2 regions of the Streptomyces sp. NPDC001204 genome follow, and region 1 is predicted to be linked to the other one. Evidence: riboswitches for the same ligand, from Rfam matches in the RefSeq annotation. Region 1 holds a riboswitch; the other holds the start of a gene.
The links. A riboswitch is a leader RNA that binds a small molecule or an ion and turns the genes downstream of it on or off. The one in region 1 is predicted to bind S-adenosylmethionine.
Positions count from the first base shown of each region.

Region 2: linked by a shared signal. The riboswitch ahead of ACWC91_RS11500 (aminotransferase class V-fold PLP-dependent enzyme) and the one ahead of thrC (threonine synthase) in region 1 are both predicted to bind S-adenosylmethionine.

Region 1 is NZ_JBSFJL010000007.1:119,663-124,793, forward strand. It holds gene ACWC91_RS12495 (alpha,alpha-trehalose-phosphate synthase (UDP-forming)) at 1-711, opposite strand, end outside; gene ACWC91_RS12500 (glucosyl-3-phosphoglycerate synthase) at 795-1,775, opposite strand; SAM riboswitch class I at 1,906-2,075, shown strand; gene thrC (threonine synthase) at 2,094-3,377, shown strand; gene ACWC91_RS12510 (MoaD/ThiS family protein) at 3,374-3,649, shown strand; gene ACWC91_RS12515 (cold-shock protein) at 4,080-4,283, shown strand; gene groL (chaperonin GroEL) at 4,721-5,131, shown strand, end outside.
Region 2 is NZ_JBSFJL010000006.1:256,416-261,546, forward strand. It holds gene qcrB (cytochrome bc1 complex cytochrome b subunit) at 1-314, shown strand, start outside; gene trpD (anthranilate phosphoribosyltransferase) at 461-1,525, shown strand; SAM riboswitch class IV at 1,611-1,727, shown strand; gene ACWC91_RS11500 (aminotransferase class V-fold PLP-dependent enzyme) at 1,892-3,262, shown strand; gene ACWC91_RS11505 (Lrp/AsnC family transcriptional regulator) at 3,289-3,570, opposite strand; gene ACWC91_RS11510 (rhomboid family intramembrane serine protease) at 3,567-4,319, opposite strand; gene ACWC91_RS11515 (hypothetical protein) at 4,474-4,713, shown strand; gene ACWC91_RS11520 (NYN domain-containing protein) at 4,780-5,131, shown strand, end outside.

The sequences.
Region 1 (5,131 bases):
GGTGCCCCCGAGCCCGCCGACGAGCGCGTCGCAGCACCCGGCGAACGCGTCCGCCCACCGCTGGGTGAGGAAGCCCAGCCGGTCCGCGCCCAGCATCCCGCGCAGCACCTGCTCGGCGATGTCGTCGGGGAGGATCCGGAAGTAGTCCGCCGGCGCCCACGGCGTGTGCGAGAAGTGCCCGATGCGCACATCGGGCCGGAAGTCGCGCAGCATCCCCGGCACGAGCGTCAGGTGGTAGTCCTGCACCACCACGGCCGCCCCCTCGGCCGCCTCCTCCGCCAGCGCCTCGGCGAAGGCCAGGTTGTAGGCCTCGTAGGACTTCCAGCGGCGCCGGAACTCCGCGTCGAAGACCGGCTCCAGCGGGGTCTGGTACAGCATGTGGTGGACGAACCACAGCACCGAGTTGGCGATGCCGTTGTAGGCGTCGGAGAAGACCTTCGCGTCGATGTCGAGCATCCGCACCTGCTGCCCGCCGGTGGCCTCCGACGGCAGCCGGCGCCCGCCCTCGAAGCGGCCCGCCGCCTCCCGGTCGGCGTCGCTCAGCGCGGCGCACACCCACACCGCGCCCGCCTCCGGGCCGATCGCGGAGAGACCGGACACCAGCCCTCCGCCTCCGCGCCGTGGGTGGAGCGAGCCGTTCTCGCGCACCTCGTACGAAACCGGGCCGCGATTGGACGCGACCAGCACCTCGGCACCGTGCGTAGAAGCCATACGCCTCAACCTAGCCCGGCCCCGAAACGCTCAAACGTACGGTTCCGCTTCGTAGCCGGCGGACGGCGGGCGGTACCGGTGTTTCACGCCACCTGCCGGGTCGCGTACTCCGCGATCTCGGCCATCGGCGGACGCTCCTCCGTGTCCACGTGGTACGTCCGCGGCTCGAAGCCGTTCTCGCCGCGGACGAACTGGGTGAGGCAGGGGCGCACGAGGTGGCCCCGGGCCAGGCGCAGCTGGGCGGTGCGGTAGATCGCGGCGGCCATCCGGCCGAGCGCCTGTCCGTCCTGGTGCCGGTGCCTGCGCACCCCGACGTCGACCTGGGCGAGCGCGTCCAGGCCCACCAGGTGCAGCGCGTCGACCAGCATGCCCAGCTCGACGCCGTAGCCGACCGGGAAGGGCAGCTGTTCGAGGAGTGAGCGGCGGGCCGCGTACTCGCCGCCCAGCGGCTGCACGAAGCCGGCCAGCTGCGGCCAGTGCATGTTGAGCAGCGGGCGCGCCATCAGCTCGGTGACCCGGCCCCCCTGTCCGGCCTGCCCGGCCGCGGCCGGTCCGGAGGTGTGCCCGCCGGGCACGGTGAAGGGCCGGTCGTACATCGCCTTGACCAGGTCCACGTCGCGTTCGGTGAGCAGCGGGCCCACGATGCCGGTGACGAAGTCGGAGGAGAACTCCCGCAGATCGGCGTCGACGAAGCAGACGATGTCCCCGCGGGTGACGAGCAGGGAGCGCCACAGGACCTCGCCCTTGCCCGGCACGGCCGGCAGGCGCGGCAGGATCTCGTCGCGGCGCACCACCCGGGCGCCGGCGGCGGCGGCCACCTCGAAGGTGCGGTCGGCGGAGCCCGAGTCGACGACGACGATCTCGTCGACGAGCGGCGCCCGCTCCACGAGGTCGCGGCGGATCACCGCGACGATGTCGCCGACCGTCGCCTCCTCGTTCAGCGCGGGCAGCACCACGGAGACCGACTGGCCGGTGCGCTGCTTGGCCGCCAGGATCTGGTGGAGCGGCCGGTCGGCCACGGACCAGGAGCGGGTGGCCAGCCAGTGCTCGACTTCTTCCAGCACGGTCAGCGGCTCCTCACTGTTGTCTCGCGCTTCGGACGACTGACTCAGCCGTCCTGGCCTTCCGTTACAGTCTGAACAACGCGGACGACCATCCCATGCCGGGGGTCACCTCCGCGTCACAACCGAATACAGCTCATCCAGAGGGGCAGAGGGACACGGCCCGATGAAGCCCCGGCAACCCTCCAGCCGGTTCTCGTATCGACTGCTGTGCGAGCACAGCCGATCGACTTCGCGAGGCTCCCGGCTAGGGAAGGTGCCAAATCCGTCTCACGGCGAGATGCGTCGTGAGGAAGATGAGGAGAAAGGGCCTCGCCTCACATGGCTGTGCAGACCGTTGTAAGCAGCACCGACTCCACTGTGGACCTCGGCCCCGCCGCGGCGCTGAGCTGCCGCGAGTGCGGTCACCGCGTCCCCCTCGGCCCGGTCTTCGCCTGCGAGGAGTGTTTCGGCCCGCTGGAGATCGCCTACGACTTCTCGGCCTACGACACCGAGGAGCTGCGCAAGAGGATCGAAGCGGGCCCCGCGAACATCTGGCGCTACGCGCCGCTGCTGCCCGTCCCCGCGGACGTCGCCGGCAAGCCGAACCTGAACCCGGGCTGGACCAAGCTCGTCCGGGCCGACCGCCTCGCCCGCGAACTGGGGGTGACCGGCGGGCTGTACGTGAAGGACGACTCCGGCAACCCGACGCACTCCTTCAAGGACCGTGTGGTCGCCCAGGCGCTGGAGGCGGCCCGCGCCTTCGGCTTCACCACCCTCTCCTGCTCCTCGACCGGCAACCTGGCCGGCGCCGTCGGCGCAGCGGCCGCCCGCGCCGGGCTCCGCTCCTGCGTGTTCATCCCGCACGACCTGGAGCAGGGCAAGGTCGTGATGGCCGCGATCTACGGCGGCGAACTCGTCGGCATCGAGGGCAACTACGACGACGTGAACCGTTTCTGCTCCGAGCTGATCGGCGATCCGGCCGGCGAGGGCTGGGGCTTCGTCAACGTCAACCTGCGGCCGTACTACGCCGAGGGCTCCAAGACGCTGGCGTACGAGATCTGCGAGCAGCTCGGCTGGCGGCTGCCGGACCAGATCGTCGTCCCGATCGCCTCGGGCTCCCAGCTCACCAAGATCGACAAGGGCCTGCGGGAACTGATCGAGCTGGGGCTGGTCGAGGACAAGCCGTACAAGATCTTCGGCGCCCAGGCCGAGGGTTGCTCGCCGGTGTCCACCGCCTTCAAGGCCGGCCACGACGTCGTGCGGCCGCAGAAGCCGAACACGATCGCCAAGTCCCTGGCCATCGGCAACCCGGCCGACGGCCCGTACGTCCTGGACATCGCGCGCCGCACCGGCGGTGCGGTGGAGGACGTGACCGACGAGCAGGTCGTCGACGCCATCAAGCTGCTGGCGCGGACCGAGGGCATCTTCGCCGAGACGGCGGGCGGTGTGACGGTCGGCGTGACGAAGAAGCTGGTCGAGGACGGTGTCCTCGATCCGACGAAGACCACCGTCGTCCTCAACACCGGCGACGGGCTGAAGACGCTGGACGCGGTGGCCGGCACCGGCCTGACCGCGACGATCCGTCCGACCCTGGACTCCTTCCGAGAGGCTGGCCTGGCATGAGCGTGACCGTCCGTATCCCCACCATCCTGCGCACCTACACCGGCGGCCGGGCCGAGGTGAGCGCCGAGGGCGCGACCCTGTCCGAGGTCATCTCGGACCTGGAGAAGAACCACACGGGCATCGCGGCACGGGTCCTGGACGACCAGGGCAAGCTGCGCCGCTTCGTCAACGTGTACGTCAACGACGACGACGTCCGGTTCGAGCAGGGCCTCGAGACGGCCACCCCGGACGGCGCGGGCGTCTCGATCATCCCGGCGGTCGCCGGCGGCTGATCATTACCTTCGGTAATCCTGGTCACGCAGAGTTCATCGAATTGCCCCCTCCGTGAGAGAAGCGGAGGGGGCAATTCTGTGTGGTTGAGCACGGTAGAGTTGGGGAACGCGCCCCCGAACTCCGAATCCGGGGCCATGGATTCCTGCCGCGGGCCCGGCAAGAAGTAGCCAAAGTCTGCGGGCCTTCTGCGGCATTTGCCTTGTTTGCGGGGCCCGACTTGCCCTCAATTCACGTGAATTCTCCCTATATTCCGGACCGCGTACGTCCAGATTTCTCGTCCGATTGACCTGTTGCAGACGGCAGTTGGACAGATACATTCAGCCGCGGTCGACGCGTTCCGGCGCACGCCCCCGATCCACGGGGGGTGAGGTCTGACCCGGATCCGCGAAGTGTGGATCTGTGCAAGGGCCAGTAATAGGGGAGTTAGGCATGGCTCAGGGCACCGTCAAGTGGTTCAACGCGGAGAAGGGGTACGGCTTCATCGCGGTCGACGGTGGTGCGGACGTCTTCGTCCACTACAGCGCGATCCAGATGGACGGCTACCGCTCGCTGGAAGAGGGCCAGCGGGTCGAGTTCGAGATCTCGCAGGGCCAGAAGGGTCCGCAGGCCGACATGGTCCGCGTCACGGCCTGAATCGCGCGACCACCGCAAGCGACGTTCTTCTACGGAAGGGCCCGCACCTCCGCTGCCGAGGTGCGGGTCCTTCGCTTGTCCGCGCACTGTCCCGTCCGGCGGTCGGCACGCCCGTGTCCGCGCACCGCGCGCTCGCACGGCCCGGCGCGCCCGTGTCCGCGCCCGGCTGAGTCCCGCCGACGCCCCGAAGGCGCTTGCGCCCATCCGTCACCCGACCACCACCCCTCATTGAGCCCGCTTCGCGGGCGCGCCTTGCACTCGGAGGGGTCGAGTGCTAATCATTGGCGTTAGCACTCTGAAGGTGAGAGTGACAACGAAGGACCGGGTCGGTGAGGCCACGGGCCGGGTGGGGCAAGGAACCTCCGGCCGGGGCCGTCCGTCGCGGGCGCGGGCGCGGTCCGAAGTAATCACCCCCAGTCCTGGGAGGACCACTTCACATGGCCAAGATCATCGCGTTCGACGAGGAGGCGCGGCGAGGCCTCGAGCGCGGCATGAACCAGCTCGCGGACGCCGTCAAGGTGACCCTCGGCCCCAAGGGCCGCAACGTCGTCCTCGAGAAGAAGTGGGGTGCCCCCACGATCACCAACGACGGTGTCTCCATCGCCAAGGAGATCGAGCTCGAGGACCCGTACGAGAAGATCGGCGCCGAGCTGGTCAAGGAAGTCGCCAAGAAGACGGACGACGTCGCCGGTGACGGTACGACCACCGCGACCGTGCTCGCCCAGGCCCTGGTCAAGGAAGGCCTGCGCAACGTCGCCGCCGGTGCCAACCCGATGGCCCTGAAGCGCGGTATCGAGAAGGCCGTCGAGGCCGTCTCCGCCGCCCTGCTCGACCAGGCCAAGGAGGTC
Region 2 (5,131 bases), on a different contig from region 1:
TTCAGCGCCGCGACAAGGAGAAGGTGCTGCACGGTCGCGAGACCGGCATCATCAAGCGCCTGCCGCACGGTGAGTTCATCGAGGTCCACGAGCCGCTCAGCCAGGAGCAGCTCTACACGCTCACGGCGCACGACCAGTACGAGCCGGCCGAGATCGGCCCGGCGGTCGACGAGAACGGTGTCGAGCGCAAGATCAAGGGCTCGCAGAAGCTGCGCGCCAAGCTCAGCAACGCGTACTACGGCGAGGACAACCAGATCCCGAAGCCGACCGTCGAGGAGTACAGGGAGATCACGAGCGGCCACGGCCACCACTGATCACTGACCGCTGAGCGTCGCCACGCCACGGTCGAAGGGCCCCGTCCGATCCCCGGACGGGGCCCTTCGCCATGCCCGGGGCTGGATAGGGTGGACCTGTTCGAGACACGCGTCCCGCATACGGGACACCGACCCAGGAGCGGCATATGAACGCTGTGACCCCCGCTGGAGGCAACACCGCGGCGGGCCGCTCCTGGCCCGCCCTGCTGAACGGCCTGCTGGACGGCCGGAACCTCACCGCCGACGAGACCGCCTGGGCGATGGACCTGATCATGCGCGGCGAGGCGACCGACGCGCAGATCGCCGGGTTCGTGGTGGCCCTGCGGGCCAAGGGCGAGACGGTGGAGGAGATCACCGGCCTGGTCCGGACGATGTACGAGCACGCCAATGTGATCGAGGTGCCCGGAGAGACCGTCGACATCGTCGGCACCGGCGGCGACGGCGCCAAGACCGTGAACATCTCCACCATGTCCTCGATCGTCGTGGCCGGCACGGGCGCCGGCGTCGTCAAGCACGGCAACCGGGCCGCGTCCTCCGCCTCCGGAGCCTCCGACGTACTGGAGAAGCTCGGCGTCAATCTGGAGCTGACGCCGCGGCGGGTGGCCGAGGTCGCTCAGGAGGCCGGAATCACCTTCTGCTTCGCGATCAAGTTCCATCCGGCGCTGCGCCACGCGGGCGCCGCCCGCGGCCAGTTGGCCATCCGCACGGTCTTCAACGTGCTGGGCCCACTGACCAACCCGGCCAGGGTGCGGGCCCAGGCCGTCGGGGTCGCGGACCCGCGCATGGCACCGGTCGTCGCCGGCGTCTTCGCCGAGCGCGGCCACTCCTCCCTGGTCTTCCGGGGCGACGACGGCCTCGACGAGCTCACCACGACCGCCACCTCCCAGGTCTGGATCGTCCGGGGCGGCAAGGTGACCCAGGAGCGCTTCGACCCGCGGGACGTCGGCATCGAACTGGTGCCCGTGGAGGCGCTGCGGGGCGGTGACGCCTCGTACAACGCCGAGGTGGCCCGCCGCCTGCTGGACGGAGAGCAGGGGCCCGTACGGGACGCCGTCCTGCTGAACTCCGCGGCGGCGCTGGTGGCCCTGCGGCCGGGTCCGGGCACCCTCGCCGAACAGATCCGGGCCGGGATGGACCGCGCGGCGGAGTCGATCGACTCCGGGTCCGCCAAGCGCACGCTGGAGCGCTGGGTGGCCGTCAGCAACGCCTGAGCCCCGAACCTCCCGCCGCAAGGCGCAGTCCACGATCCGGACTGCGCCTTGCGCGTGGAAGATCGTGTGGCAGGATGCTGAAACAGGTCATGAGTGACAGCCATGTGGCCCCGGCCGGCTGTCCGGCAACCCTCCGTCCGTGGCGGGGTGCCCCGGGTGAAGACCAGGCCGTAGGCAGCGAGGCCTACGGCAAGCGCGGACCCCTCGCGTCACCAGGGGTCCTGGTCGTACGAGGGAGCCTCCCGTGAGCAAGCGAATGCGTTAGGGCGTAGAGCCCCGCCTCCGCATCACCCTTTTCACCCTTCTCCACGCTCGAGCCATGCCTGCTCGCGTGGTGATTTCGCCTGCTTTCACGGGAGTTCAGCCATGTCCGTTTCCGCCGTCCCCACCGTCGCCGCCGACCAGTCCGTCTGTGCCCCGCTGCCCGTGCTGGGCCGGGACGTCACCGTTCCGCTCGTCACCGGTGGGGAGGTCACCTACGCGGCGCTCGACTACGCGGCCAGCGCGCCCGCCCTCCAGCGCGTCTGGGACGACGTGGCGGCGTACGCGCCGTACTACGGCAGCGTCCACCGCGGCGCCGGCTACCTCTCCCAGCTCTCCACCGACCTCTTCGAGAACGCCCGGAAGACGGTCGCCGAGTTCCTGGACTGCCGTGCGGAGGACCAGGTGGTCTTCACCCGCTCCACCACGGACTCCCTCAACCTGCTCGCCCGCGCGCTGCCCGCGGACTGCCAGGTCTTCGTCTTCGAGACCGAGCACCACGCCTCGCTGCTTCCGTGGCGGGACGCGCGGGTGACCTGCCTCGACGCCCCGCGCACCGCGGAGCAGGCCGTGGCGACCCTGGAGCGGGCCCTCGCCTGCCGCGACCCCCACGGCCCCGCCCTGGTGTGCGTCACCGGCGCCTCCAACGTCACCGGCGAGCTGTGGCCCGTACGGGAGCTGGCCGCCGCCGCCCACGCGCACGGCGCCCGGATCGTCCTGGACGCCGCCCAGCTCGCCCCGCACCACCCGGTGTCCGTCCGCGACCTCGACGTCGACTGGGTCGCCTTCTCCGGCCACAAGCTGTACGCCCCCTTCGGCTCCGGCGTCCTGGCCGGCCGCGCCGACTGGCTGCGCGAGGCCGAGCCGTACCTCGCGGGCGGCGGCGCGAGCCGCACGGTGGCGCGGCGCGCCGACGGGTCCGTGGACGTGCGGTGGCACGAGTCGGCCGCCCGCCACGAGGCCGGGTCCCCGAACGTCATCGGCGCCTACGCCGTCGCCTCGGCCTGCACGGCGCTGACCGAGGCCGGCTTCGACGACCTCGTCGCGCGTGAGCGGTACCTGATCCGCAAGGTGCGGGCGGGCCTCGCCGAGGTGCCCGAGGTCAGGGTGCTCTCCCTGTTCGGCGACGACGCCCCGCGGGTCGGCGTGATCTCCTTCGTCGTGGCGGGCTGGAACAGCTCCCACTTCGCCGCCGCCCTCTCCGCCGAGTACGGCATCGGCGTCCGGGACGGCCTCTTCTGCGCCCACCCCCTGGTCCGCACCCTGCTGGGCGGCGATCCGCAGAGCCAGGGCGAGTGCGGCGCGCCCGAGGCCGCCCCGGGCGAGAAGTCCCTCAACGCCATCCGCGTGAGCTTCGGCGCGGGCACGCCCGACGAGCACGTGGACCGCTTCGTGGCGGCGGTGCGGGAGCTGGTCAGGGACGGCGCGAAGTGGACGTACCGCACGGAGGACGGACGCTGCGTGCCCGCGGTGTGATCCGCCCGCTCAGGAGCCCGGGGCGGTCAGGAGTCCAGCCCGATGGCGAACGCCGCCTCCAGGTCGTGCTGCGAGTAGGTGCGGAAGGCCACGTGCGTGTCCGTCCCCTCGACGCCCGGGATCTTGCTGATCCGCCCCGGGATGACCTCCGCCAGGTCCTCGTGCTGCCGCACCCGGACCATGGCGATCAGGTCGTACGTGCCGGTGACGGAGAAGACCTCGCTGACCGAGTCCAGTGAGGCGATTTGCTCGGCGATCTCGGGGATCCGGTCCACGCTGGTCTTGATGAGGACGATCGCGGTGATCACGGCTGGTTCTCTCCCTCGGGGGCCGGAGCAGGGGCGGCCTTCACTCTAGTCTTCCGGCCGAAGCCGGCCCACGCGCAGGCGAAGCCCAGGGCGAAGCCCACCACGTGGGCCAGGTAGGCGACCTGCGGTCCCTCGGCGGCGCGCCCGGCGGCCAGCCACTGGAGGGCCGCCCAGAAGGGCAGCACCACCCACGCGGGAAAGCGCAGCGGCAGGAAGAACAGGAACGGGAAGAGACTGGTCACCCGGGCGCTGGGGAACAGGTAGAGAAACGCGCCGAGGACCGCCGAGATCGCGCCCGAGGCCCCCACCAGGCTCTGCCCGGAGGCGGCGTTGGCGACCGCGTAGCCCACCAGGGCCAGGTAGCCGCAGCCGACGTAGAACAGCGTGAACCGGACCCGGCCCATGCGCTCCTCGGTCATCGCCCCGAAGACGTAGAGGAAGAGCATGTTGCCGAGCAGGTGCACCCAGCTGCCGTGCACGAACAGGGCCGTCGCGGGGGTGAGGGCGGCCCGGAACGAGCCGGTGAACAAATCGGCGGGGATCACGCCCCACCGCCGGAAATAGGCCCGCTGGGCGAGCAGCAGCGCGTCCCCCGTGCCGTAGGAGGGATTGAGGCCCGCCGCCGGGCCGGCCACGAAGATCAGACAGCACAGGACGATCAGGACGCACGTCACCGGCGCCTGCATGCTCCGTACCGCCCTGGCCGCCCTGATCGTCCGGGCGGCCACCGTGTACCTGTTGCCGATCATGTGCACAGAGCATGGCGTAACCGGACGCAAGCGCACAGACCGCCTCGCCGCCGTGGACGGACCGGCGCCGAGTCGCCGCCAGGCCGTAGGGTTACGTGCCACACGCCCAGGGAAGCTGGCGCGTCATGGACACAGAAGGAAGCGAACAGTCACGATGACGGTTCCCCTGCCGACGGCCACGACCCGGTGGCGCTGCACCCTGTGCGGCAACCTCACCCGTTTCGACGTGACCCGTTCGTCGAAGGTCGTCGAGTACGTCCACCTCGACCTGGCCGGAGAGCCGCAGGTCGAGGAGCGCGAGGTGGTCAGTGAGACGATCGAGTCGGTGCGTTGCCGCTGGTGCAACGCCGTGGACCAGGTGGAACTCGTGGACAGGCCGGGCGCCGGCTCCTGAGCGGAGCGGGCCCGCACAGGCGACCCCCGCGGGGGTCCGCGAAGCACAGAGGCATTGGGGTGACGGATGGCGGAGACACAAGGCGGGGGGCCGGGCGACGGCGCCGCCGAGGTGCTCGACCGTCCCCTGCCCGACGGAGTGCGCCACCGGGTCGTCCAGATCGTCTCCGACTCCTTCGGCACGCTGACGTTCGCCGAGCTGCCGCCGCAGCTGCGGCAGTACGCCCGGTTCACCCCCAGTCGCCGGGCGAAGTTCGCGGGCAACGCGATGGCGGCCGCGCTGGAGACCGATCCGCTGTTCCGCCAGCGCATCGGCGAGAAGTTCAAAGAGGACCAGCCCGAGCTGTCGGGTGCCCTCGACTCCGGCTCGCCGCCCCCGGCGGCGGACCCGCTCGACGTGGCGGCCGCGGCCTACGTAC